Regions from separate parts of the Bradyrhizobium sp. WBOS08 genome, predicted to be linked through region 1. Evidence: predicted binding sites of a transcription regulator. Region 1 holds the regulator's gene; each other region holds the start of a gene.
The links. Region 1 encodes LexA, which represses DNA repair genes until DNA is damaged. Its sites were predicted from a motif close to TGTTCNNNNTGTGTTCNG; they were not measured.
Positions count from the first base shown of each region.

Region 2: DCM80_RS02200 (PA0069 family radical SAM protein) is a predicted target of LexA. The motif match lies at 2,120-2,137, and genes of this name have one in related genera.
Region 3: ruvC (crossover junction endodeoxyribonuclease RuvC) is a predicted target of LexA. The motif match lies at 4,107-4,124, and genes of this name have one in related genera.
Region 4: uvrA (excinuclease ABC subunit UvrA) is a predicted target of LexA. The motif match lies at 3,225-3,242, and genes of this name have one in related genera.

Region 1 is NZ_CP028988.1:6,293,159-6,299,100, reverse strand. Features, by position in the region: gene DCM80_RS29695 (ComEC/Rec2 family competence protein) at 1-946, shown strand, start outside; gene DCM80_RS29690 (hypothetical protein) at 954-1,388, opposite strand; gene lexA (transcriptional repressor LexA) at 1,783-2,484, opposite strand; gene glp (gephyrin-like molybdotransferase Glp) at 2,660-3,871, opposite strand; gene DCM80_RS29675 (hypothetical protein) at 4,111-4,284, opposite strand; gene DCM80_RS29670 (HAD family phosphatase) at 4,441-5,064, opposite strand; gene DCM80_RS29665 (alpha-hydroxy acid oxidase) at 5,104-5,942, opposite strand, start outside.
Region 2 is NZ_CP028988.1:469,011-474,952, forward strand. Features, by position in the region: gene DCM80_RS02190 (ribonuclease HII) at 1-381, opposite strand, end outside; gene DCM80_RS02195 (VOC family protein) at 454-909, opposite strand; gene DCM80_RS02200 (PA0069 family radical SAM protein) at 932-2,098, opposite strand; gene DCM80_RS02205 (phosphoketolase) at 2,318-4,732, shown strand; gene DCM80_RS02210 (acetate/propionate family kinase) at 4,735-5,934, shown strand; gene DCM80_RS02215 (RMD1 family protein) at 5,928-5,942, opposite strand, start outside.
Region 3 is NZ_CP028988.1:3,780,282-3,786,223, reverse strand. Features, by position in the region: gene DCM80_RS18030 (nuclear transport factor 2 family protein) at 1-103, opposite strand, end outside; gene ybgC (tol-pal system-associated acyl-CoA thioesterase) at 182-631, opposite strand; gene DCM80_RS18020 (metallophosphoesterase) at 702-1,622, opposite strand; gene ruvB (Holliday junction branch migration DNA helicase RuvB) at 1,752-2,810, opposite strand; gene ruvA (Holliday junction branch migration protein RuvA) at 2,935-3,552, opposite strand; gene ruvC (crossover junction endodeoxyribonuclease RuvC) at 3,549-4,076, opposite strand; gene DCM80_RS18000 (YebC/PmpR family DNA-binding transcriptional regulator) at 4,288-5,034, opposite strand; gene DCM80_RS17995 (methyl-accepting chemotaxis protein) at 5,258-5,942, shown strand, end outside.
Region 4 is NZ_CP028988.1:6,190,949-6,196,890, reverse strand. Features, by position in the region: gene uvrA (excinuclease ABC subunit UvrA) at 151-3,129, opposite strand; gene DCM80_RS29190 (outer membrane protein) at 3,413-4,105, opposite strand; gene DCM80_RS29185 (outer membrane protein) at 4,345-5,124, opposite strand; gene DCM80_RS29180 (single-stranded DNA-binding protein) at 5,571-5,942, shown strand, end outside.

The sequences.
Region 1 (5,942 bases):
CGAGATCGCGATGCTGTTCCTGGCCTCGCTGATCGCGGGGCTTGCGACCACGCCCTATGCCGCCTTCCACTTCCATCGCGTCACGCCCTATGGCGTGCTCGCCAATCTCGGGGCGATGCCGGTGGTCTCAGTGCTGGTGATGCCGGCGGGGCTGCTGGGATTGCTCGCAGCGCCGTTCGGGCTCGATGGCGTGTTCTGGTGGCTGATGGGGCTGGGCATCGACTGGATGGTCGCGGTCTCGCGTTGGGTGGCGGCATTGCCGGGCGCGGTCGGCCGCATCCCGGCGTTCGGCATCGCGCCGCTGATCGCCGCGAGCCTCGGCATCATCCTGATGGGCCTGTTGCGCACGCCCCTGCGCTGGTGCGGTGCCGTGGTGCTGCTGGCGTCCATCGCCTGGGGCCTGTCCGTGCGGCAGCCGGATGTGTTGATTGCCGGGGATGGCGCCAGCGTCGCGGTGCGGGGCGGGGACGGGCGCCTGCACCTGATCAGGGCGGGCAAGGACAGTTTCCTGCTGAAGGAGTGGCTGGCGGCCGACGCCGATCCGCGCGATGCCGGCAGCAGCACGTTGGCCGAGGGAGTGTCGTGCGACGAGTCCGGCTGCGTGACACCGCTCACCGATGGGCGCCTGGTCGCGCTGGCCTCGCGCATCGACGCGCTGGCGGACGATTGCAGCCGCGCCGCGCTGGTGGTGACGTCGCGGGCCGCGCCGCCCGATTGCGTGGCGATGGTGGTGGATCGGCAGCGGCTCGCGCGCCAGGGCGCGCTGGCGCTGACACGGCATGGCGACGGATTTGCGGTTCAGGCGGTCAAGGCGAGAGGTGCAGACCGCCCCTGGTCGCCGGCGGCAGCCGGCGAGGGAGATTTCGAAGGAGCCCTCATGCCGAGGCCGGCTTCGCGCGTCCGCGACGCAACGCCGGCGGAGGCCGATCTTCAGGCCGAGGACTGAGCTTTGATCAGCCGATCGGCTGGCGCGTGACGGCCGCCCGACTGTCCGCGATGATCTCAGGCTTATGCTCGCGCTCACCGACCGGCTGCGTCACCGGCAGCTGCAGCACGGTTGCGCGCTGGCCTTCGACCAGCTGAGTCACCAGCACGTACTTGCCGTCAGGAAATTCGATCGCGTCGTGATGGCGATCGGGAATGTGCGGATCGATCTTGCCGAACTTGCCGACGCGGGAGTTGACGGTGCGCGTCCAGATCCAGCGGTTGTCGTAACGGACGTTGTCGGCGAAGGCGAGCTCCGTCCCCGGCAGCAGGCAGACCGCAACGGAGAGATCGGCTTCGGAGGCGAAGCCGCGCGTCGAGGTGCCGCGGAAGGTTGTCGTGACGATCGTCTCGCCGACTTCGGCGGGACGCGTCGCGACGGCATGCAGGCTGTAGTCACACATCGGGTGCTCCTCATGCGAAGATAGCGACCCGCGTCTCGTCGAGGCGCAGGCCTCAATCAGAGTGGAAGCCTGCAACGCTCTGCTTGGTTATGGGCAAATCTGCGGCTCGCGTCCGCAGCGCGCGATCACATTATCTTTCCCGGATTCGATAGGAACAAACATCGCATGCTTGCATTTGGCCGGCGTATCGGCGCTGCCGCACCACTCTGGCGCAAGGCTATCGCATTTGGCTATGGTCAGCCGCCTCCACAGCGTCATGGCCGGGCTTGTCGCGGCCATCCACGCCTTCCACGCAGCACAATGAACGTGGATGCCCGGGACAAGCCCGGGCATGACGACCTCTGCAAAATTCAAGTGCGATTGCCGAAGCGCGCCCGGCGCTTGATGCTCGGTATCAGTACTTCCGGTAAAGCCCGATCAGCTTGCCCTGAATCTTCACGCGGTTCGGCGGCAGGATACGCACCTCGTAAGCGGCATTGGCCGGCTCGAGTGCGATCGAGGCGCCGCGGCGGCGGAAACGCTTGAGCGTGGCCTCCTCGTCGTCGATCAGCGCCACCACGATGTCGCCGGTATTGGCGCTCTCGTTGCGCTGGATGAGCGCCATGTCGCCGTCGAGGATACCGGCCTCCACCATGGAATCGCCGCGCACTTCGAGCGCGTAGTGCTCGCCCGAGCCGAGCATGTCGGGCGGAACGCTGATGGTGTGGCTGCGGGTCTGCAACGCCTCGATCGGCGTGCCGGCCGCGATACGGCCCATCACGGGCACCGCAACGGGCCGCTCGCCCTCGTCCATGGAGGGGCTGGAGCTGGTGCGGACCTTGCCGAGATTGCCCTCGATGACGCTCGGCGTGAAGCCGCGCCGGGCGCCGGCGGCAGCCTGGAGCTCCGGCAGCTTGATCACTTCGATGGCGCGTGCGCGGTTGGGCAGGCGGCGGATGAAGCCGCGCTCCTCGAGCGCGGTGATCAGGCGGTGGATGCCCGACTTCGAGCGCAGGTCGAGCGCATCCTTCATCTCGTCGAAGGAGGGCGGCACGCCGCTTTCCTTCAAACGTTCGCTGATGAACCTCAGAAGCTCGTATTGTTTGCGCGTTAACATCTCGACCAAAGTCCCCCGGTTGATGTCGTTCGATTCCGAGACGATGAGTTCAGCGATAAGCCGCTACATGCTCGAAACAAATCATGAACGGACACTATATGTTCGATACATGTTCCGCAACTGCTTAATTTACCGTGAACGGTGGCGAACTCGCGGAATGCGTGTGGCCTTGCACTCAGACGGGGAGCCGCAGCACCTCGCAAGGGCTGCCGGCCTCGGCCTTCGGCGCGAACGGTGCGCGGACGAGAAGTACCTGTGCCGCAGCAAGATTCGCAAGCAGAGAGGAATCCTGATGGCTGACGGGGACGGCGACTTGCGCACCGTCGTCGCGCAGCTCCAGGCGCGCGCGCAGATAATCCTCGCGCTGGTCGTTGGCGCCGAGATCCTTGCCCAGCAAGGCGCGCTCGCGGCGATGATGAATCACTGAACGGCCCGACAAGGCGCGAATCAACGGCACCATGAACAGGAACGCGCACACGTAGGACGACACGGGATTGCCGGGCAGGCCGATCACGCGCATCGCGCCGAGCCGTCCGTGCATCATCGGCTTGCCGGGCCGGATCGCGATCTTCCAGAACGCCATCGAGATGCCTTCGTCCCGCAGCGCCTGCTGGACCAGATCATGGTCGCCGACCGACGCGCCGCCGGTCGTGATGAGGATGTCAGCACCGCTCTCGCGGGCGCGGCGGATACCGGCGGAGGTCGCCTCCAGCGTGTCGGCGGCGACACCGAGGTCGATGGTCTCGGCGCCCTCGCTGCGGGCGAGCGCATGCAGGGCGTAGCCGTTGGAATAGACGATCTGGCCGTGCCCGGGCGTGGTGCCCGGCCTCACCAGCTCGTCGCCGGTGGCGAGGATCGCAACTCTGGGACGGCGGTGGACGGCGAGATCCGGGTAATTCATCGCCGCGGCAAGCGCGAGATCGCGCTCCGTCAGGCGGGTTCCCTTGCGCAGGAGCACGTCACCCTCGCGGAAATCGACGCCGGCCGGGCGGACGTGCCGTCCGGCGATCGCGGCTTCCTTGATGGTGACGCGGTTGCCGTCCGCGACAGTGTCCTCCTGGATCACGACCGCGTCCGCTCCGTCCGGGATGACGCCGCCGGTGAAGATCCGCACGGCTTCGCCGGCGCCAACTGCTCTCGTGAAAGGACGGCCGGCTGCGATCTCGCCGATCACCGTCAGCCGGGAATCGACCGTTGCCGCATCGGCCGCGCGCACGGCGTAGCCGTCCATCGCCGACATCGCCTGCGGCGGCTGCGTGCGCCGCGCCGCGACGTCATGCGCGAGCACGCGGTGATAGGCCTCGTCGAGCGAAACCATCTGTTCAGGCAGTGGCTCTGCACCTGCCAGCACCGCGGCAAGGGCGTCGGAAACCGGCATCAGGGCCACGGGCGAAACTCCTGCTCGCACATCGTTCAATGGGGCGGCGAGAGTTCTAGCTGACTGCAGAGGCGAGGCAAAGCAGCACGCAGGATGATCTATCCTGCGTGCCCTCCGTGATCGAGCAAGTGCAAGTTCGCACGCGTGATTCTAAAGGCGAAACGGCGGGCATGAGCCTGACCAACACTGAGCTGCCAGCGCCATCGCTAATGTGGTCAAGGTGCCGTCGGCCCGTCCGGGCTGACGTCTCATGCGACGTCGGGAGGTTTGGGGCCTTGGTCCTTGTCGGGGAGCGGATCGGCCTGCGATTTCAAGTCCGCAGCCTTGCTGATCAGCTTGGCGGAAAGCTCGGAATCCGAGGTGTTTCTTGCGAATTCAAGCAGCAGGGAGGCTTGCTTGGTGAAATAAGTTTTGCCCAGCACGTCGACCAGTCCGATGTAGAAGTCCCAACGGACTCATGAGTCCGAAGGGTGGTATTCCGTTCCGGGAACTCTGTATAAAAATGCACAAAGGGGACGGGTTCCACTGATTTTCTGGATTTAGTTCCGGACGGGCTTCCTTCTGATCCGGGGCCGGGATCAAATGCCCAACGCCTTCAAGGCGTTCCCGACGTCACGCGGAGATGTCACGTGCACGGCCGTCAATCCGCGCGCCCGCGCGCCCTCGATGTTCTCTTCGAGATCGTCGAAGAACACGATGCGCTCGGCCGGCACGCCGATCGCCGCGACGACATGGTCGAAAGCGTCTGCGTCCGGTTTGCGCAGGCCGATGCTGGATGACAGGTACAACTCGCGGAAATGGCCGAGCAGACCGGCATATTCCTTCGAGAAATAATCGACATGCGGACGATTGGTGTTGGAGAAGGCGTAGAGCGGCATCTGTTTTGCCGCACGCGGCAGCAGCTCGGCGATCTCAGGCATCTCGCCGGCGAAGATCGCGTTCCAGCCCTCCAGGAACTGGGCGTCCGAGATGCCGATTCCCAGCGAAGCGCGTAACGAGGCGAAATAGTCCGCGTCGCTGATCTTGCCGACCTCGTGCAGCCGGTAGGCCTCGTCGCGCACGTAGCGCGCGACGATGCTTTCGGGCTGGCAACCGGCGTGCCCCGCCCAGCAGGCGATCGCCTTGGAGAAGTCGATGTCGAGCACCACGCGCCCGAGATCGAACAGAAGCGCATCGGCGCTGCGGGGAGAGAGCGATGTCATTGCGTCCTTTTCACCTCAGTGTCGGCAGGAATCCGCAGGTCAGTACCGATAAGGCTCGTGGTCGAACAGCGGGAACGCGCTGAACACGCTCGGCGCGTTGGTGGCGGTCGCCGGATGCAGGCAGGATTTGTCGATCTCGGCAAACGATGTGGCACCCAACAGGCCGAGGCAGCGCAGCACCTCGTCCTCCAACAGCTCCAGCATCCGCGTGATGCCGGCTTCGCCTGAGGCCGCCAGCGCCCAGCATTGCAGCCGGCCGATGCCGACGAGATCTGCGCCTGCCGCAATCGCCTTGACGATGTCGGTGCCGCGACAAATGCCGCCGTCGACCATGATCTTGGCGCGGCCCTTCACGGCCTCGACGATCTCAGGCAGCACGTGCATGGCACCGCGGCCATGGTCGAGCTGGCGGCCGCCATGGTTGGAGACGTAGATCCATTCGACGCCGTGATCGACCGCGATCAGGGCGTCCTCGGCGGTGGCGATGCCCTTCAGGATCAGCGGAATCTTGTACCTGTCCTTGATCATCTTCACGGTCCGCCACTCCAGACCCTTCTGGTAATCGCCACCGGTGGCGCGCAGGCGGCTTTCGCGAACATAGCGCTTGGCGATGTCACGTTCGCGACGGCTGTAATGAGCGGTGTCGACGGTCAGGCAGAACGCGGCGTAGCCGTTCTTCTCGCTCCGGCTGACGACATCGGCGACGAAAGCATCGTCGCCGCGGACATAGAGCTGGTAGAGCCGGAGCGCGTCGGGAGCCGCCTCGGCGGTCTTCTCCAGGCCGGGCTCGGACACCGAGCTCAGCATGTGCGCCGCACCGAAGGTGCCGGCACCGCGCGCGACGCTCGCCGCACCATCCGGATCGAAGATTTCGAGCG
Region 2 (5,942 bases), 800 kb from region 1:
GACCTGCGCGGTGGCGCAGATCTTGTCGAACAGCTTTTCGCGCTCCTCGGCCGTCAGGCGCTTGGAATCGTCGATGCCGCGCGGGATGCGGTCGGGGTCGAGAATCACTGCGGCCGCCACCACCGGCCCAGCCAGCGGTCCGCGACCGGCCTCGTCGCAGCCGGCGACCGGCCAGACGCCGCGCTTGATCAGCGCGCGCTCGCGGCGAAAGCTCGGGGGAGCGACGGCAATGATACCTCTCTTGCCGGCGGGAGCGGCCATGGCTTGGGCCGCAGCCGTCTTGGCTGCCTTGGCCGGCGCGGCCTTGTTCGCAGCAGCCTTCTTACCCGGCTTATTAGGCGCGTCTTTGGCCGGCTTGGTGGCGGACTTGTCCCGAATCATGGCCGGGATCGTGCGCAAGGCGCCCGGCCTGCGCAACCGGGAACCTCGCACAATTCCCGCTATTCAGGCCGCCTACTCCGCCAGATGCACCCGCCGGTCGTCGCCGACATCGATGCCGGGCGCGACCACGACCTCCCAGGGATGACCGTCGGGGTCGGCAAAATAACCGGAATAGCCGCCGTAGTGGGTCTCGTGCGCGGTCTTCACCAGCTTCGCCCCCTTGCCGAGCGCGAAGGCCATCACCGCATCGACCTCCTCGCGGGTCCGACAGTTCCAGGCGATCGTCATGCCGCGGAAGGCCTGCGGCCTTGGCTGGTCCGGCAGCCCCGCGTCGGCCGCGAGCTGATCCCAGCCATACAAGGCGAGCACGGGACCACCGGTATCGTAGAACGCGACGGCCTCGCCGGTCGCCTTCAGCCGGCGCGAGAAACCGAGCGCGTCGTAGAAAGCGATGCTGGCGCGGAGGTCGCTGACGCCGAGCGTAATGACCGTGAGACGCGGCACCGGCACATTGAGTTCCCCTGGCATGCGACGCCTCTTCCGTTTCCGATCAGAACAGGCTGAGCTGGTCGCCGTTCCGCTTCGGCCGCGCAAAGTGATCCGTCGTCAGCTTGGAGCGCCGCTTGTTCAGCCCGAGCCGCTCGCAGGCGATCTCGAAGCGGCGGCCGATGGTCCAGGCCATCGGTCCGGTGCCCTTCATTCGCTCGCCCCATTTCGCATCGTAGTCGCGCCCGCCGCGCATGTCGCGGATCAGGGTGAAGACGTGGCGGTAGCGGTCCGGATAATTCGCCATCAGCCATTCGCGGAAGAGATCGCGTACCTCCAGCGGCAGCCGCAGCAGCACATAGGAGGCTTCCTTGACACCGGCATGGGCGGCGGCATCGAGAATGCGCTCGATCTCGCAATCGTTCAGCGCGGGGATCATCGGCGCCACCATCACGGTGGTCGGAATGCCGGCGTCCGAGAGCTGCTTCAGCGCCTCCAGCCGCTTCGGCGGCGTCGCGGCGCGCGGCTCCATTGTGCGGGCCAGTTTCGGATCGAGCGAGGTCACTGATATCGCGACCTTGGCGAGGTTGCGCTTGGCCATCCGCGCGAGAATGTCGATGTCGCGCAGCACCAGCGCCGATTTGGTGACGATGCCGACGGGATGGCCGGCACGTTCCAGCACCTCGAGGATGCCGCGCATGATCTGGTGCTCGCGCTCGATCGGCTGATACGGATCGGTGTTGGTGCCGATCGCGATCATCCGCGGCTCGTAGCCGGGGGCGGCGAGCTCCTTCTCCAGCAGCGAAGGCGCCTCGGGTTTCGCAAACAGCTTCGATTCGAAATCGAGGCCCGGCGACAGGCCGAGATAGGCGTGGGTCGGCCGGGCGAAGCAGTAGACACAGCCGTGCTCGCAGCCGCGATAGGGATTGATCGAGCGGTCGAAGCCGATGTCGGGTGAGTCGTTACGGGTGATCACCTTGCGCGACGTGTCGACTGCGACCGTGGTCTTGAACGGCGGCAGCTCTTCCAGGCTCTGCCAGCCGTCATCGAAAGCAACGCGCGCCTCGGCCTCGTAGCGGCCGCTGGCATTGGACTGCGCCCCCCGCCCTCGCCGGCGGGCGCGGTCGATGGCGACGCCGAGTTCCGGAAAATCAGAGTCCGCACCCGCCGGCTCGGAGGGCGCCTTGACCGGCGGGTGCTTGAGAGCATGAGAGGATGCTGCTGGACTCATGAAGCGAAGATAGCATGCGGAAGGAACAAATCAAGAACACAAATGAGAAATGGAAAAACAACCCATGCAAAGCGGCCGCCCAGATTTCGAGCGTGGTCCTTTGACCTCACGCAACAAGGCTGTCGTAACGATCTCGTTTGATGTCGGAGGGGGATCGATCGCGCCGGAACAAAGTTGGTGACGATCGCGGCCCTTGGCTCGGCAACAATCGGCAGGAACATGACAAATCAACAACAATCAGCTGCCGCGAGCAGCGATCTCAATCTGCTTGATCGCTACTGGCGCGCCGCCAACTACCTCTCCGTCGGGCAAATCTATCTGCTCGACAATCCGCTGCTGCGCGAGCCGCTGCGGGCCGAGCACATCAAGCCGCGCCTGCTCGGCCATTGGGGCACGACGCCGGGTTTGAACTTCATCTACGCCCATCTCAACCGCGTCATCCGCGCGCTCGATCTCGACGTGATCTATGTCTGCGGCCCCGGGCATGGCGGTCCCGGCATGGTCGCCAACACTTATCTGGAGGGCAGCTACAGCGAGATCTATCCCGAGATCGCCCGCGATGCGGACGGCATGCGCAGGCTGTTCAGGCAGTTCTCCTTTCCCGGCGGCATCCCGAGCCATGCGGCGCCGGAAACGCCGGGCTCGATCCACGAGGGCGGCGAACTCGGCTACGCGCTGGTGCACGCCTACGGCGCTGCCTTCGACAATCCCGATTTGATCGTCGCCTGCGTCATCGGCGACGGCGAGGCCGAGACCGGCCCGCTGGCTGCGTCCTGGCACTCCAACAAGTTCCTGAACCCCGCCCATGACGGCGCGGTGCTGCCGATCCTGCATCTCAACGGCTACAAGATCGCCAATCCGACCGTGCTGGGGCGGATGCGAGATGCGGAAATCCGCGATCTCTTTCGCGGTTTCGGCCACGAGCCGCTGTTCGTCGAGGGTGACGATCCCAAATTGATGCACCAGGCCATGGCGGACGCGCTCGACGTCGCGCTCGCCAGCATCCGTTCGATCCAGCAGCACGCCCGCGACAGGCGCAGCAGCGTCGAGCGGCCGCGCTGGCCGATGATCGTGCTGCGCAGCCCGAAGGGCTGGACCGGCCCTAAGGAGGTCGACGGCAAGAAGGTCGAGGGCTTTTGGCGCGCGCATCAGGTCCCCGTCGCCGGCTGCCGCGACAACCCGGCGCACCTGAAAGTGCTCGAAGACTGGATGCGCAGCTACGAGCCTGAAAAGCTGTTCGACGCGAGCGGCGCCCTCGTTCCCGAGCTTCAGGCGCTCGCGCCTCGCGGCGACCGCCGCATGGGTGCCAACCCGCATGCCAATGGCGGCCTGCTCAAGAAGGAGCTGAAGCTGCCGGACTTCCACCGCTTCGCGATCGAGGTGCCGCAGCCCGGCGGCGTCATGGCCGAAGCGACGCGCGAGCTCGGCAAGTTTCTGCGCGACGTCATCCGCCTCAACGCGAAGGAGCGCAACTTCCGCATCATGGGCCCGGACGAGACAGCATCAAACCGGCTGGACGCCGTGTTTGAGGCGACCGAGCGCGTCTGGATGGAGCCGATCGAATCCTACGACGTGCATCTGGCGCAGGATGGCCGCGTCATGGAGGTGCTGAGCGAGCATCTCTGCCAGGGCTGGCTCGAGGGCTATCTGCTCACCGGGAGGCACGGCTTCTTCTCGTGCTACGAGGCCTTCATCCACATCGTCGATTCCATGTTCAACCAGCACGCCAAATGGCTGAAGGTCACGCGCGAGCTGCCATGGCGGCGCCCGATCGCATCGCTCAATTATCTCCTGACCTCGCATGTCTGGCGCCAGGACCATAACGGCTTCAGCCATCAGGATCCCGGTTTCGTCGATCTCGTCGCCAACAAGAAGGCCGATATCGTCCGCATCTACTTCCCGCCGGATGCCAACACGCTGCTGTGGATCGCCGACCATGCCTTACGCACCTACAACCGCATCAACGTCATCGTCGCCGGCAAGCAGCCGGCGCCGCAATGGCTGTCGATGCGGGACGCCGCTACGCATTGCGATGCCGGAATCGGCATCTGGAGCTGGGCGGGGACGGAGAAGGCTGGCGACGAACCGGACGTGGTGATGGCCTGCGCCGGCGATGTCCCGACGCTGGAGACGCTCGCCGCCGTCGATCTCTTGCGCAAGACCCTGCCGGATTTGAAGATCCGCGTCGTCAACGTCGTCGACCTCATGACGCTGCAGCCGAAGGATCAGCATCCGCACGGCCTGTCCGACCGCGACTTCGACAGCCTGTTCACGCGCGACAAGCCCGTCATCTTCGCCTATCACGGCTATCCCTATTTGATCCACCGGCTGACCTATAGCCGCACCAACCATGCCGGCATGCATGTGCGCGGCTTCGCCGAGGAAGGCACCACGACGACGCCGTTCGACATGGTCGTGCTCAACGAGCTCGACCGCTACCACCTCGCGATCGAGGCGATCGAACGCGTGCCCGGACTCGCGGACAAGGCCGCGCGGGCCAAGCAGCAATTCCGCGACAAGCTGATCGAGCATTCGCGCTATGTGCGCGAGCACGGCGAGGACATGCCGGAGATCCGAGACTGGGTCTGGCCCAACAGCTCCGGCGGCACCACGCCTGCCGAAGCCGGCGACTAGCCATGTCGGACATGGTCCTCGTCCTCAATTCGGGATCGTCGAGCATCAAGTTCGGCCTGTTCGACATCTCGGCGGCCGAGCCCGTCCTGCTCTGCAAGGGCCTGCTCGACGAGCATGAGGCAAGACCGCGCCTCGTGGTGAAGAGTTCGGCGGGCGACGACCTGTTCGCGGCGCGGAAGGAGGCGCCGGCCGCCGACGGCGGCCATTTGTTCGCCGACGTGCTCGCCTTCATCGAGAGCAGGTTCGGCGCGCACGGCCTGTGCGCGGTGGGTCACCGTATCGTCCACGGCGGGCCGGATTATTCAGGCCCGGTCGTGCTGACGGACGACGTCACCGCTAAGCTGGCGGCATTGACGCCGCTGGCGCCGCTGCACCAGCCGCGCTGCCTCGCGCCCGTCCGCGCGCTTGCGGCGATCCGGCCTGCGCTGATGCAGATCGCCTGCTTCGACACCGCCTTCCACCACAGCCTCGCGCCGTCCGCGCGCCGCTTCGCGATTCCGCGGCACTATGAAGAGCGCGGCGTCCGACGCTACGGCTTTCATGGCCTCTCCTTCGAATATGTCGCGGGCCGCCTCGCCGCGATCGCGCCCGAGCTCATCGCCAAGCGCAGCGTCATCGCCCATCTCGGCAACGGCGCCAGCCTGTGCGCGTTGCACCACGGCCGCAGCCTCGACACCACGATGGGACTGACGCCGCTCGACGGCCTCGTCATGGGCACCCGCTGCGGCACCATCGATCCCGGCGTGCTGCTTTATCTGCAGCAGCATGAGAAGATGTCGGCCGAGCAGATCCAGCACCTGCTCTATCACGAGTCAGGCCTCTTCGGCGTCTCCGGCATCTCCGCGGACATGCGAACGTTGCTGGCGAGCGGCGAGGCCGGGGCGCGGGAGGCGGTCGAGCTCTTCAGTTTCCGCGCGGCACAGCAGATCGCGATGATGGCCACAACACTCGGCGGGCTCGACTGCCTGGTCTTCACCGGCGGCATCGGCCAGCATGCCAAGGAGATTCGCAGCGCGATCTGCGAGCGGCTCGGCTGGCTCGGCGTGCGCATCGATGCTGCGGCGAACGACGCCGCGCGCGAGCGGATCGGCGCTGGCGGAAGTGCTATTGATGTGTTCGTCATCCCGACCGATGAAGAGATGACGATCGCCCACCATTGCGCGGCGCTGATCCGTGGACGCCGGGCCGCCGCGCCTCAGTGACCGCTGCC
Region 3 (5,942 bases), 2.5 Mb from region 1:
GCGACACGCGCACCGGATCGCGTGAATTCCAGGCGTCCTCGGCCATGCGCGCTTTCTGCGCGGCGGTCTCACGGGTAAAGGGCGGAAGCGGCGGGCGCGACATGTTGGCCTCATCGGTTGATCGGGGCCGCAATCTATCGCCGCATTGGACGGAGTCGATAGGCCACAACCTATCGGGCGATCACGAAATCAAATCGGCCTTCATCAGCGTGCGGATCGATTTCGGGATTGGCTGGGCGCGGCCGCCGCTGATGAAGGCGACGCGGACCTCGGCCTTCACCAGCACGTCGTCCCCGCGCCGCACCTCCTGCGCCAGCATGATCGAGGCGCCCTTCACCGCGACAGGCCAGGTCACGACGTCGAGCACGTCGTCCATACGCGCGGGCTTGAGAAAGTCCAGATGCATCGAGCGCACCACGAAGGCGTAGCCTGTGCCTTCCGTCTCGGCCTGCTCGAACAGCGCCTGCTGCTCGGCGCCCATCAAGCGCAGATGATTGGTGCGTCCACGCTCCATGTAGCGCAGATAATTGGCGTGATAGACGATGCCGGAAAAATCCGTGTCCTCGTAATAGACGCGGACCTGCATGTGATGGCGGCCGTCGCGGATCTCGCCGTCGAGATGAGCTGTCACGTCGCGAGCCTCTTCGCTTGTCGCTTATCGGCCCGTTTTTGCGCAAAAACTGCCGCCGGCGCAAGCGGAGCTAGGACACAACCGGCCCTGTCCTTCCCAGCGTCACCTCGACGATCTCGGGCGGCACGCCGACGCGGACCGGCATGATGCTGCAACCGAGGCCGCCTGAGACGATGAGATCGCATTTCAGCCTGATATGGCCATAGGCGAGCCGGATGCCCCGCTGCTTTGCGACGGCGGGCGACCAGCCGAGCAGGCGAACCTGGCCGCCATGGGTATGGCCGGACAATTGCAGCGCGACGCGCGCGGGAACGCGCGGCGCAATGTTGGGCTCGTGCGCGAGCAGGATCACGGGCGCATCGTCAGTGACCTTGGCGAGCGTGGCGTTGAGATCGTCGGCGCCGAAGTGCGCCATGCTGCGCAAGCGCCGCGCCGGCAGGAAGGCCAGCTGATCACCCAAGCCGGCGAGCCAGAATGGGCGGCCGTCCTTGGTGAGGCGCACCGCGTCGTTCTCGTAGACAGCAATGCCGGCGGCCTCGAGCGCACGATGCGCCATCGTCGGCCCGCGCCCCGTGCGCTGCACGGTCCTGTCGTCCCAGTAATCGTGATTGCCCATGACGGCGTGGACGCCGAGCGGCGCCTTGAGGCCGGCGAGCACCCTCGCCCATTCCCTCGACGGAATGATGCGCGTGACATGGTGCAGACCGGCGACATAGTCGCCGAGTAGCACGACGATATCGGGCTTCAGCGCGTTGGTGCGCTCGACGATGCCCTCGATCCGCTCCAGCGACATCCAGGGATCGCAGGCATGGATGTCGGCGATGGCGGCGATCTTCAGCGAAAGATCCGCCGGCCATTGCCGCGGCCTCGGATGATAGCGGGTGACGCGGAGCCGCAGCACCGGCTCGACGCCGACGCCATAGGCCGCGGTGGAGACGCCGAGGGCAGACAGGGCGCCGATGGAACGGATGAAATGACGTCGCGTGATCATGAAAGCCCGATCGGGATGCGCGCTCTTGATGCGGTCCGATTGGAGCGGAATTGGGGTGTTCTCGTGCAGATCGCCTGCACGAGATCACCAGAAATTCATGACCGAAGCAGCGCGCCGCGATTGCGCGGATCAGTCGTCGCTCTCGTCCGTCCCGAACAGACCGAACTGCGCCGCAGCATCGCGCGAGGGCTCGGCGATGCCGAGATGGCGGAAGGCATGCGAGGTGAGCAAGCGGCCACGCGGGGTGCGCTGGAGATAGCCGCACTGGATCAGATAGGGCTCGATGATGTCCTCGATCGCGTCGCGCGGCTCGGACAGTGCCGCGGCCATGGTCTCGACGCCGACCGGGCCGCCGCCATAGTTGAGCGCGATAGTCGTGAGATAGCGGCGGTCCATGGCGTCGAGCCCAGCGGCATCGACCTCGAGCGCGCTCAGCGCGTGGTCGGCAATCTTGCGGTCGATCTTGTCGGCATCTGCCGCGGAGGCGAAGTCGCGCACGCGCCTGAGCAGCCGCCCCGCGATGCGCGGCGTGCCGCGGGCGCGGCGCGCGATCTCGTTGGCGCCATCAGAGGTCATGCCGACATTGAGCACGCGGGCGCCGCGGCTGACGATGCTCTCCAGTTCCTCGATCGTGTAGAAATTGAGCCGGACCGGAATGCCGAAGCGATCGCGCAGCGGATTGGTGAGCAGGCCGGCGCGCGTGGTGGCGCCGACGAGCGTGAATTTCGACAGCTCGATCTTCACCGAGCGCGCCGCCGGTCCCTCGCCGATGATGAGATCGAGCTGAAAGTCCTCCATCGCGGGATAAAGCACCTCTTCCACCGCCGGGCTGAGGCGATGGATCTCGTCGATGAAGAGCACGTCGCGCTCTTCGAGATTGGTGAGGAGTGCGGCGAGATCGCCGGCCTTGGCGATGACAGGCCCCGAGGTGGCGCGAAAGCCGACGCCGAGCTCCTTGGCGACGATCTGCGCCAGCGTGGTCTTGCCGAGCCCAGGTGGGCCGACGAACAGCACGTGATCCAGCGCCTCGCCGCGCTTGCGCGCGGCCTCGATGAAGATCGAGAGGTTCTTGCGCGCCTGCTGCTGGCCGACGAAATCGGACAGCGATTGCGGGCGCAGCGCGGTGTCGCCGACATCGTCGCTGCGGCGCTCAGGCGAGACCATGCGGCTGGTCTTGGGATCGCTCACCTAGTGAACTCCTCGTAGGGTGGGCAGAGCGAAGCGTGCCCACGTCTTTCGAGCGACCGGACCTCTGGTGGGCGCGGCGCGAAGGGCGCCTTTGCCCACCCTACGGGACTGACCATTGCCGCGCTCACTTCGCCAGCTCCTTCAGGCCGAGGCGGATGAGCTGCGCCGTCTCCGCGCCCTCACCCGCGCTGCGCGAGGCCGATGCGATCGCAGCAGCCGCCTGCGGCTGGCCGTAGCCGAGATTGACCAGTGCGGAGATCGCATCCGCCACCGGGCGCGGCGCGCGCTGGTCGTCGACGGCACCGGCGAGATGCACCACGGCCGGGTCGACATTGGCGAAAGCCGGCGCCTTGTCCTTCAGTTCGGTGACGATGCGCTCGGCGACCTTGGGGCCGACGCCGGGCGTGCGCGCCACCGCCGCCTTGTCGCGCAGCGCGATCGCATTGGCGAGATCGGCCGGCGAGAGCGTGCCGAGCACCGCGAGCGCGACCTTGGCGCCAACGCCCTGCACCGTCTGGAGCAGGCGAAACCATTCGCGCTCCTGATCGGTGCGGAAGCCGAACAGTTTGATCTGGTCCTCGCGGACATAGGTCTCGATCGACAGCACGGCGGCCTCGCCCGGCGAGGGCAGATGCTGCAGCGTGCGCGAGGAGCAGTGCACTTGATAACCGACACCGCCGACGTCGAGAATGACGAAATCCTCGCCGTAGGAATCGATCAGGCCCTTGAGCTTGCCGATCATAGGCCCGCCACCTTCAGCCGCAGCGCCGCGCTCTGGCGGTGATGGGCGTGGGTGATGGCGATGGCGAGCGCGTCGGCGGCGTCCGCCGACGGCGGCGCGGCCTTCGGCAACAGGATCTTCAGCATCATCGCGATCTGGGCCTTCTCGGCATGACCGGCGCCGACCACGGTCTTCTTGACCTGGTTCGGCGCATATTCGGCGACCGGGATGCCGAACATTGCGGGCGCCAACATGGCGACGCCGCGGGCCTGGCCGAGCTTCAGCGTGGCAACGCCGTCCTTGTTGACGAAGGTCTGCTCGACCGCCGCTTCCATCGGCTGGTGGCTGGAGAGAACGGCCGCGAGCCCTTCATGGATCGCGAGCAGGCGGCTCGACAGCGGCAAATCGTCCGGCGGCTCCACCGAACCGCAGGCGACGTAGATCAGGCGGTTGCCTTCGGCCTCGATCACGCCCCAGCCGGTGCGGCGCAGGCCGGGGTCGATGCCGATGATGCGAACGGGGCCACGAATCGGGAGCGCAGTCATGGGCCAGTGATAGCGGCTGGCCGCCGGAAGCGAAACAGAAACAGAACAGAAGTAACAGGGGAAAGCCGGTCCCGTGCCCCGGGCGCAGCGCGGCACGAAGTGCTGCGCTGCTGAACCGGGGCCCAGCAGGCGTCCGGACTCGGAAAACGATGGGTCCCGGCTCTGCGCAACAGCGTTTCACGCTGCAGCGCGTCCGGGACACGGGAGTACCCTACCCGCCCATCTTCGCCATCAGCGCGTCCGACACCTCGAAATTGGCGTAGACGTTCTGGACGTCGTCGTGCTCGTTGAGCAGATCCATCAGCTTGAGCAGCTTCTCGCCGGTCTCGTCGTCGACCGCGACCGTGTTTTGCGGCTTCCAGATCAGCGCGGCCTTGCGCGGCTCGCCGAACTTGGCTTCCAGCGCTTTGGCGACGTCGCGATAGCCTTCGGTCGAGGCGTAGATCTCGTGGCCGCCTTCACCCGAGACGACGTCGTCGGCGCCGGCCTCGATCGCGGCATCCAGCACCGCGTCGTCGGAGGCGACGCTGCGGTCGTATTCGATGACGCCGGTGCGATCGAACATGAAGGAGACCGAGCCGGTTTCGCCGAGATTGCCGCCGGATTTGGTGAAGAAGGAGCGGATGTCGGAGGCGGCGCGGTTGCGGTTGTCGGTCAGCGCCTCGACGATGACGGCGACGCCGCCGGGGCCGTAACCCTCGTAGCGGATCTCGTCATAATTCTCGCCATCGCTGCCGAGCGCCTTCTTGATGGCGCGCTCGATATTGTCCTTCGGCATGTTCTCCTGGCGCGCCGCGATCACGGCGGCGCGCAGACGGGGGTTCATGGCCGGGTCGGGCGTGCCGAGCTTGGCGGCGACCGTGATTTCCCGCGCCAGCTTGCCGAACAGCTTCGACTTCTGGGCATCCTGCCGCCCCTTGCGGTGCATGATGTTCTTGAATTGGGAATGTCCGGCCATGCGTGGTCTTCTCTAGGAAATCGTCAGCCAAAGGTGGAGCGTGGGAAGCGCGGCCTTATAGGCCGCCAACCCGCCGGAATCAAAGGGATCTCCTACTCCTAAGGTAGCACCCTAAAGGTGGCCCTGGGTACGGCCGGGTGCCCAAGGATCGGGCATTGTTAACCCTGATTTCATTCCGGACTGCGAAAATAGCGTCCGACCATTCCCCGACACGAGAGAGCCGATGGCGTTCGGACTATTTCGGAAGCGTCTACCGGACCAGGCTGCGCCTGCGGCCGCCCCGGCGGCGCCGCAGCCGGCGGCCCATTCCGAGCCCGCTGCCGCGGCCGAGACTGATTCGGCACGGGAAATCCTGGAGCTGCTGGAACTCGAGCTCGGCGCCATGATCCGGCAGCTCGAACGCGCCGCCAATTCGGTGGCCGGCGGCGCCGAGGCGACCGCGGCGACGCTGGCGGCCATCCGCGACCGCACCGACGCCCTGACCGGCCGGACCAACGCCGCGCAATCGACCGCATCCACCTTCGCCCATGCCGCCGACAAGTTCACCCAGTCTGCGCTCGGAATCGGGGCGCAGGTTCGCGAGGCCGGCAAGCTCGCCGACGCGGCCAGTGCCGCGGCGCAGGAAGCCCGCGCCAATGTCGACCGCTTGCGGGAATCCTCCGCCGCCATCGGCAACGTCGTCAATCTGATCGCGCAGATCGCGCGCCAGACCACGCTGCTCGCACTCAATTCGACCATCGAGGCCGCACGCGCGGGCGCGGCGGGAAAGGGCTTTGCGGTCGTCGCAACCGAGGTCAAGGCGCTCGCGGTGCAGACGCAAGGCGCGACCGAAGAGATCACGAAGAAGATCGACGCGCTGCAGCGCGACGCCGCCGGCTCTGCGGATGCCGTGCACCGCATTTCGCAGG
Region 4 (5,942 bases), 100 kb from region 1:
AACCAAAGGTTGTGTCGACTGACAACGCCGTCATCTGAACATCTTGCGCACCCGCGGATGGGCTCGCCCCGACTCGGCTGCGTCCTCGCCGATGTCTGTCTGATTGCAGCCCCTTGGTGTCGCCTAGGCTAGCCGAGTCCAAAGTGAGGCTTACTCAGCCGCCTCGCTCGCCGCACGCCTCCGCTTCGGCTTCCGCGCCTTCTCCAACACCGGCGCCAAAAACTTCCCCGTATAGCTCCGCGGCGCTTTCGCGATGTCCTCCGGCGGGCCCCAGGCGACAATCTCGCCGCCGCCGTCGCCGCCTTCCGGCCCCAAGTCGATGACCCAGTCGGCGGTCTTGATGACTTCGAGATTGTGCTCGATGACGACGACCGTGTTGCCCTGCGCCACCAGCTCGTGCAGCACCTCCAAGAGCTTCTTGACGTCGTGGAAATGAAGACCGGTGGTCGGCTCGTCCAGGATGTAGAGCGTGCGGCCGGTCGCGCGCTTGGACAGCTCTTTCGCCAGCTTGACGCGCTGGGCTTCACCGCCCGAGAGCGTGGTGGCCTGTTGTCCCACGTGGATGTAGTCGAGGCCGACGCGGTGCAGGGTCTGGAAGGTTTCGCGCACGCGCGGCACCGCCTTGAAGAACTCGGCGGCTTCCTCGACCGTCATGTCGAGCACGTCGGCAATGCTCTTGCCCTTGAACAGGACTTCGAGCGTCTCGCGGTTGTAGCGCTTTCCCTTGCAGACGTCGCAGGTGACGTAGACGTCGGGCAGGAAGTGCATCTCGATCTTGATGACGCCGTCGCCCTGGCAGGCCTCGCAGCGGCCGCCCTTGACGTTGAAGGAGAAGCGGCCGGGCTCGTAGCCGCGCGCCTTGGACTCGGGCAGGCCGGCAAACCATTCGCGGATCGGCGTGAAGGCGCCGGTATAGGTCGCCGGGTTGGAGCGCGGGGTGCGGCCGATCGGCGACTGGTCGATGTCGATGATCTTGTCGATGTGCTCGAGGCCCTCGATGCGATCGTGCGGGGCGGCGCCTTCGCTGGCATTGTTCAGCTTGCGGGCGATGGCGCGGTACAGCGTGTCGATCAGCAGCGTCGACTTGCCGCCGCCGGAGACGCCGGTGACGCAGGTGAACAGGCCGAGCGGAATCTCCGCCGTGACGTTCTTGAGGTTATTGCCGCGCGCGTTGACCACCTTGATGGTGCGGCGATGGTTCGGCGGACGCCGTTCCGGCACCTCGACCTCGAGCTCGCCGGTCAAGTACTTGCCGGTCAGCGATTTCGGGTTGCGCATGATCTCGGCGGGCGTGCCTTCGGCGACGATGTGGCCGCCATGCATGCCGGCGCCGGGGCCGATGTCGAGCACGTAGTCGGCGAGACGGATGGCGTCCTCGTCATGCTCCACCACGACCACGGTGTTGCCGAGGTCGCGAAGTCTCTTGAGTGTGTCGAGCAGGCGGGCGTTGTCGCGCTGGTGCAGGCCGATCGAGGGCTCGTCCAGCACGTAGAGCACGCCGGTCAGTCCCGAGCCGATCTGCGAGGCGAGGCGGATGCGCTGGCTCTCGCCGCCGGACAGCGTGCCGGAGGAGCGGGACAGCGTGAGGTAATTGAGGCCGACGTCGAGCAGGAAGGTGAGGCGCTCGCGGATCTCCTTCAGGATGCGGCCGGCGATCTCGTTCTGCTGCGCGTTGAGCGCGCCGGGCACGGTCTCGAACCATTCGCCGGCCTTCCTGACCGACAGCTCCGAGATCTCGCCGATATGCTTAGCCCCGATCTTGACGCAGAGCGCCTCGGGCTTGAGGCGAAACCCGTGGCACGCCTCGCAGGGCACGTCGTGGAAGTACTTCGCCAGCTCCTCGCGGGCCCACTCGCTTTCGGTCTCGCGGTAGCGGCGGTTGATGTTGGTGATGACGCCCTCGAACGGCTTCCTGGTGTCGTAGGAGCGCACCCCGTCCTCGTAGGAGAACTTGATCTCGTCCTCGCCGGAGCCGTGCAGGATCGCGTTCTGCGTCTTCTTCGGCAGGTCCTTCCACTTGGTGGTTAGGGTGAACTTGTAGTGCTTGCCGAGCGCGGTCAGCGTCTGCACGTAATAGGGCGAGGACGACTTGGCCCAGGGCGCGATCGCGCCCTTGCCGATGGCGAGCTCCTTGTCCGGGATGACGAGATCCTCGTCGACATGCTGCTCGACGCCGAGGCCGCCGCAGGCGGGGCAGGCGCCGTAGGGGTTGTTGAACGAGAACAGGCGCGGCTCGACCTCGGGAATGGTGAAGCCGGAGACCGGGCAGGCGAACTTTTCCGAGAACAGCATGCGCTCGGGTCCGCTCTTGTCGTGGATCTTGGCGGTCTTCTTCTTCTCCTCAGTGGGAGCGGCCGCCGGCGCGTCGGCGAACTCGACGACGGCGAGACCTTCGGCGAGCTTCAGCGCGGTCTCGAAGCTCTCGGCGAGGCGCTGGCCGATGTCGGCGCGCACCACGATGCGGTCGACGACCACGTCGATGTCGTGCGGGAATTTCTTGTCCAGCGTCGGCGCCTCGCTGAGCTCATAGAAGGTGCCGTCGATCTTGACGCGCTGAAAGCCCTTCTTGAGCCATTCGGCGAGCTCCTTGCGGTACTCGCCCTTGCGGCCGCGCACGACCGGCGCGAGCAGATAGAGCCGCGTGCCCTCGGGCAGCGCCAGCACGCGGTCGACCATCTGCGAGACGGTCTGGCTCTCGATCGGCAGGCCGGTGGCCGGCGAGTAGGGCACGCCGACGCGCGCCCAGAGCAGGCGCATATAATCGTAGATCTCGGTGACGGTGCCGACGGTCGAGCGCGGGTTCTTCGACGTCGTCTTCTGCTCGATCGAGATCGCAGGCGAAAGGCCGTCGATCTGGTCGACGTCGGGCTTCTGCATCATCTCCAGGAACTGGCGTGCATAGGCCGACAGCGATTCGACGTAGCGACGCTGGCCCTCGGCGTAGATGGTGTCGAAGGCGAGCGAGGATTTGCCGGAGCCGGAGAGGCCGGTGAACACCACCAGCTTGTCGCGGGGAATCTCGACGTCGATGTTCTTGAGGTTGTGCTCGCGCGCGCCGCGGATCGTAATTGCGCGCAGGCTCGAGCCCGCGTTCTGTTGTTGGCGCTTCGCCTTGATCACTTCATCCATCCGAGTTGCCCCTAGGGAATCCCATGGGTGCGCGACCGCGCCAGAAAAAAGGCGCGCTTCGTCCGGAACCGGGATCGGCGCCGATGGGGTTGTCAGCGAACGTAGGAAGAACGCGCGTGGATTTCCAGAGGGAGTTGCGAATCGTCAACGGAATGTTGGCGCGCTGGCGGCATCTGGCAGCAGGAAAGCGCCGAACTGAGCCGACGCGTATCCGCCAAAACAAAAAGGCCGGCGCGAGGCCGGCCTTTCGTAACGCGAGCAGCGTTGCAGCTAAGCTTGCAGCTCAGTACTTGGCGACGACCGGGCCCCCGAAGTGATAGTTCACGCCGACCTGCACGGTGTGCAGGTTGAGCGTGCCGGTGGGAACGGTGCCCGAGAAGTAGGTCTCGCCGTCGAGGCTGCGATAGAGATACTCGCCCTTGACCGACCATTGCGGTGCGAAGAACGCCTCGACGCCGGCGCCGACGGTCCAGCCCGAGTGGAACTTGCTGTCGGAGGCCGACAGGCCGCCCAGGGTGGCGGTGAGCTTGTTGTCGATCCAGGCGTAACCACCGGTGCCGTAGAGCAGCACGTTGTTGATGGCCCAGCCGATGCGGCCGCGCACGGTGCCCATGGCGTCGGTCTTGGAGGTCAGCGAGGCGGGGACGCCACCGACGCCGGCGACGAAAACCGTGCCAGCTGCCGAGGCGCTGACGTCAGCCCAGGCGGCATCGGCCTCGAGGCCGAACACGACGTTGCCGGTCTGCCAGTTGTAGCCGGCGGTGCCGCCGACGAAGCCGCCCTGCATCTTGGGGTCGCCCGACGAGGCTTCCCAGGCGCCGCCACCGACGATACCGAGATAGAAGCCGGTCCAGTTGTAGACCGAAGCCAGCGGAGCAACCGGCGCCTTGGTGTAGGGGCGAGCCGCGAGATCAGCAGCCGAAGCAGGGGCCGCCAGAGCGAACAAACAGGCCGAAGCCAACAGAACTTTCTTCATTTTCAACTTAATCCCAGTCCCAGTTTCTATTGTTGCCTTCCTTGACGGAAGGGCAGCGGACTCAACGGCCCAACTGATGCGGTGCTTACACCACTGAAGCCGCAAGTTGTGTCTCCGAGAAGCCACAGTGGTCGAAAAGGTGATGGTTACTGACTCATTACGCCTGCATATCTGACCTCCCGAATGACAAAGGCCGGCGCGAGGCCGGCCTTCAATCATCGAACGATGTCAGAGAGATATCAGTATCTGGCGATCAGCGGCCCGCCCCAGCGGTAGTTCACCCGGATCAAGCCGATATCGACGTCCTGGCTGATACGATCGGAGCGTGTAACGGCGCCAAGCGGGGCCGCCAGCAGGTTGCCCGAACCGGTGAAAGTCATCGTGCGGTTGCCGAGGAAGATGTGGTCGTACTCGAGGCCCACCGTCCAGTTCGGCGCAAATCCAAACTCGATTCCTGCGCCCACGACGCCGCCCCAACGGGTCTCGTTGGCGCGGTCGAACTCGAGACCCGTGACGAGATCGTAGCTGCGGTAGCGGTCGCTGACGACGGCGCCGCCGCCTTTCACGTAGAGCAGTACGTTATTCCAGGCGTAACCGACCTGGCCGGTGATCAGACCGAAGGCATCGATCTTCGAGCGATTGCGCAGGCCCGTGCCCACGAGCACCGTGCTGATGTTGTCGCCGGAGAAGTCGGCCCAGTTGCCCTGGCCTTCGAGGCCGAACACCCAATTGGTCGACTGCCAGCGATAACCGACCTGGCCGCCAACCGTGCCGCCGGTCGCGCTGTGACAGCCCTCGCCAACCAGGACGCCGGTCCCGGGCGTGACGAAATCCCAGCACTTGCGGCTGCTGCCGCCGCCGCCGTTGAGGCCGACGTAGAAGCCGCTCCAGTCGTAGATGGCGGCGACCATCGGCGCCGGGGCCTTGGTATAGGGGCGCGCGGCGAGATCGGCCGCGCTGGCGGGAGCCGACAGGCTCAATGTCACGGCACCGATGGCACCAATCAGAATCTTGTTCATTGCAGTCTCCCCAGTGTTCGCCGCTTCTCGAAGTCCCCGAAGCAGCAGATCAGGCGCGACGCCCTTATGATTCAATTACAGGGCGATCGTAGTCCCAAGGCGGCGCCGAGTCCGTCTCTCAAATGCCACACTTGGCGGTGCCCGAAAGGGGTCGCAACTTGCTCAATGTTAAGCGGTTTTGCCTGTTTACCGGAACCTCGCCCGGTTCCCGTGGTGGAACATTCCTTGGTGCCGGTGGGATGAATCCCAAATTCTGTCCCGATGCGCTGTCGGGAAGAACAAATCTGGAACGCAGCGAAGGTCGATGCTATATGTGGGGATAACCCAGGGGGTGATGGGCTGAGTGGCGCCTGCGAGCGTATAGGGTCGCCCCAACAGGGCGCAGAGGAACGCGGGCAGCGCGCTCGGCCTTTGAAATCAAGTGGCATTCGGAGTGGAGAGCGGCGATGGCGGGAAGCGTCAACAAGGTCATTCTGGTTGGAAATCTCGGCAAGGATCCTGAAATCCGCCGCACCCAGGACGGGCGGCCGATTGCGAATTTGAGCATCGCGACATCGGACACCTGGCGCGACAAGAACACCGGCGAGCGCAAGGAGAAGACCGAGTGGCATCGCGTCGTGATCTTCTCGGAGCCGCTTTGCAAGATCGTCGAACAGTATCTGAAGAAGGGCGCCAAGGTTTACATCGAAGGTGCGCTGCAGACCCGCAAATACACCGACCAGAGCGGTGTCGAGAAGTATTCGACCGAGGTCGTGCTGCAGGGCTTCAACTCGACGCTGACGATGCTCGACGGCCGCGGTGGCGGCGGCGGAGGCGGC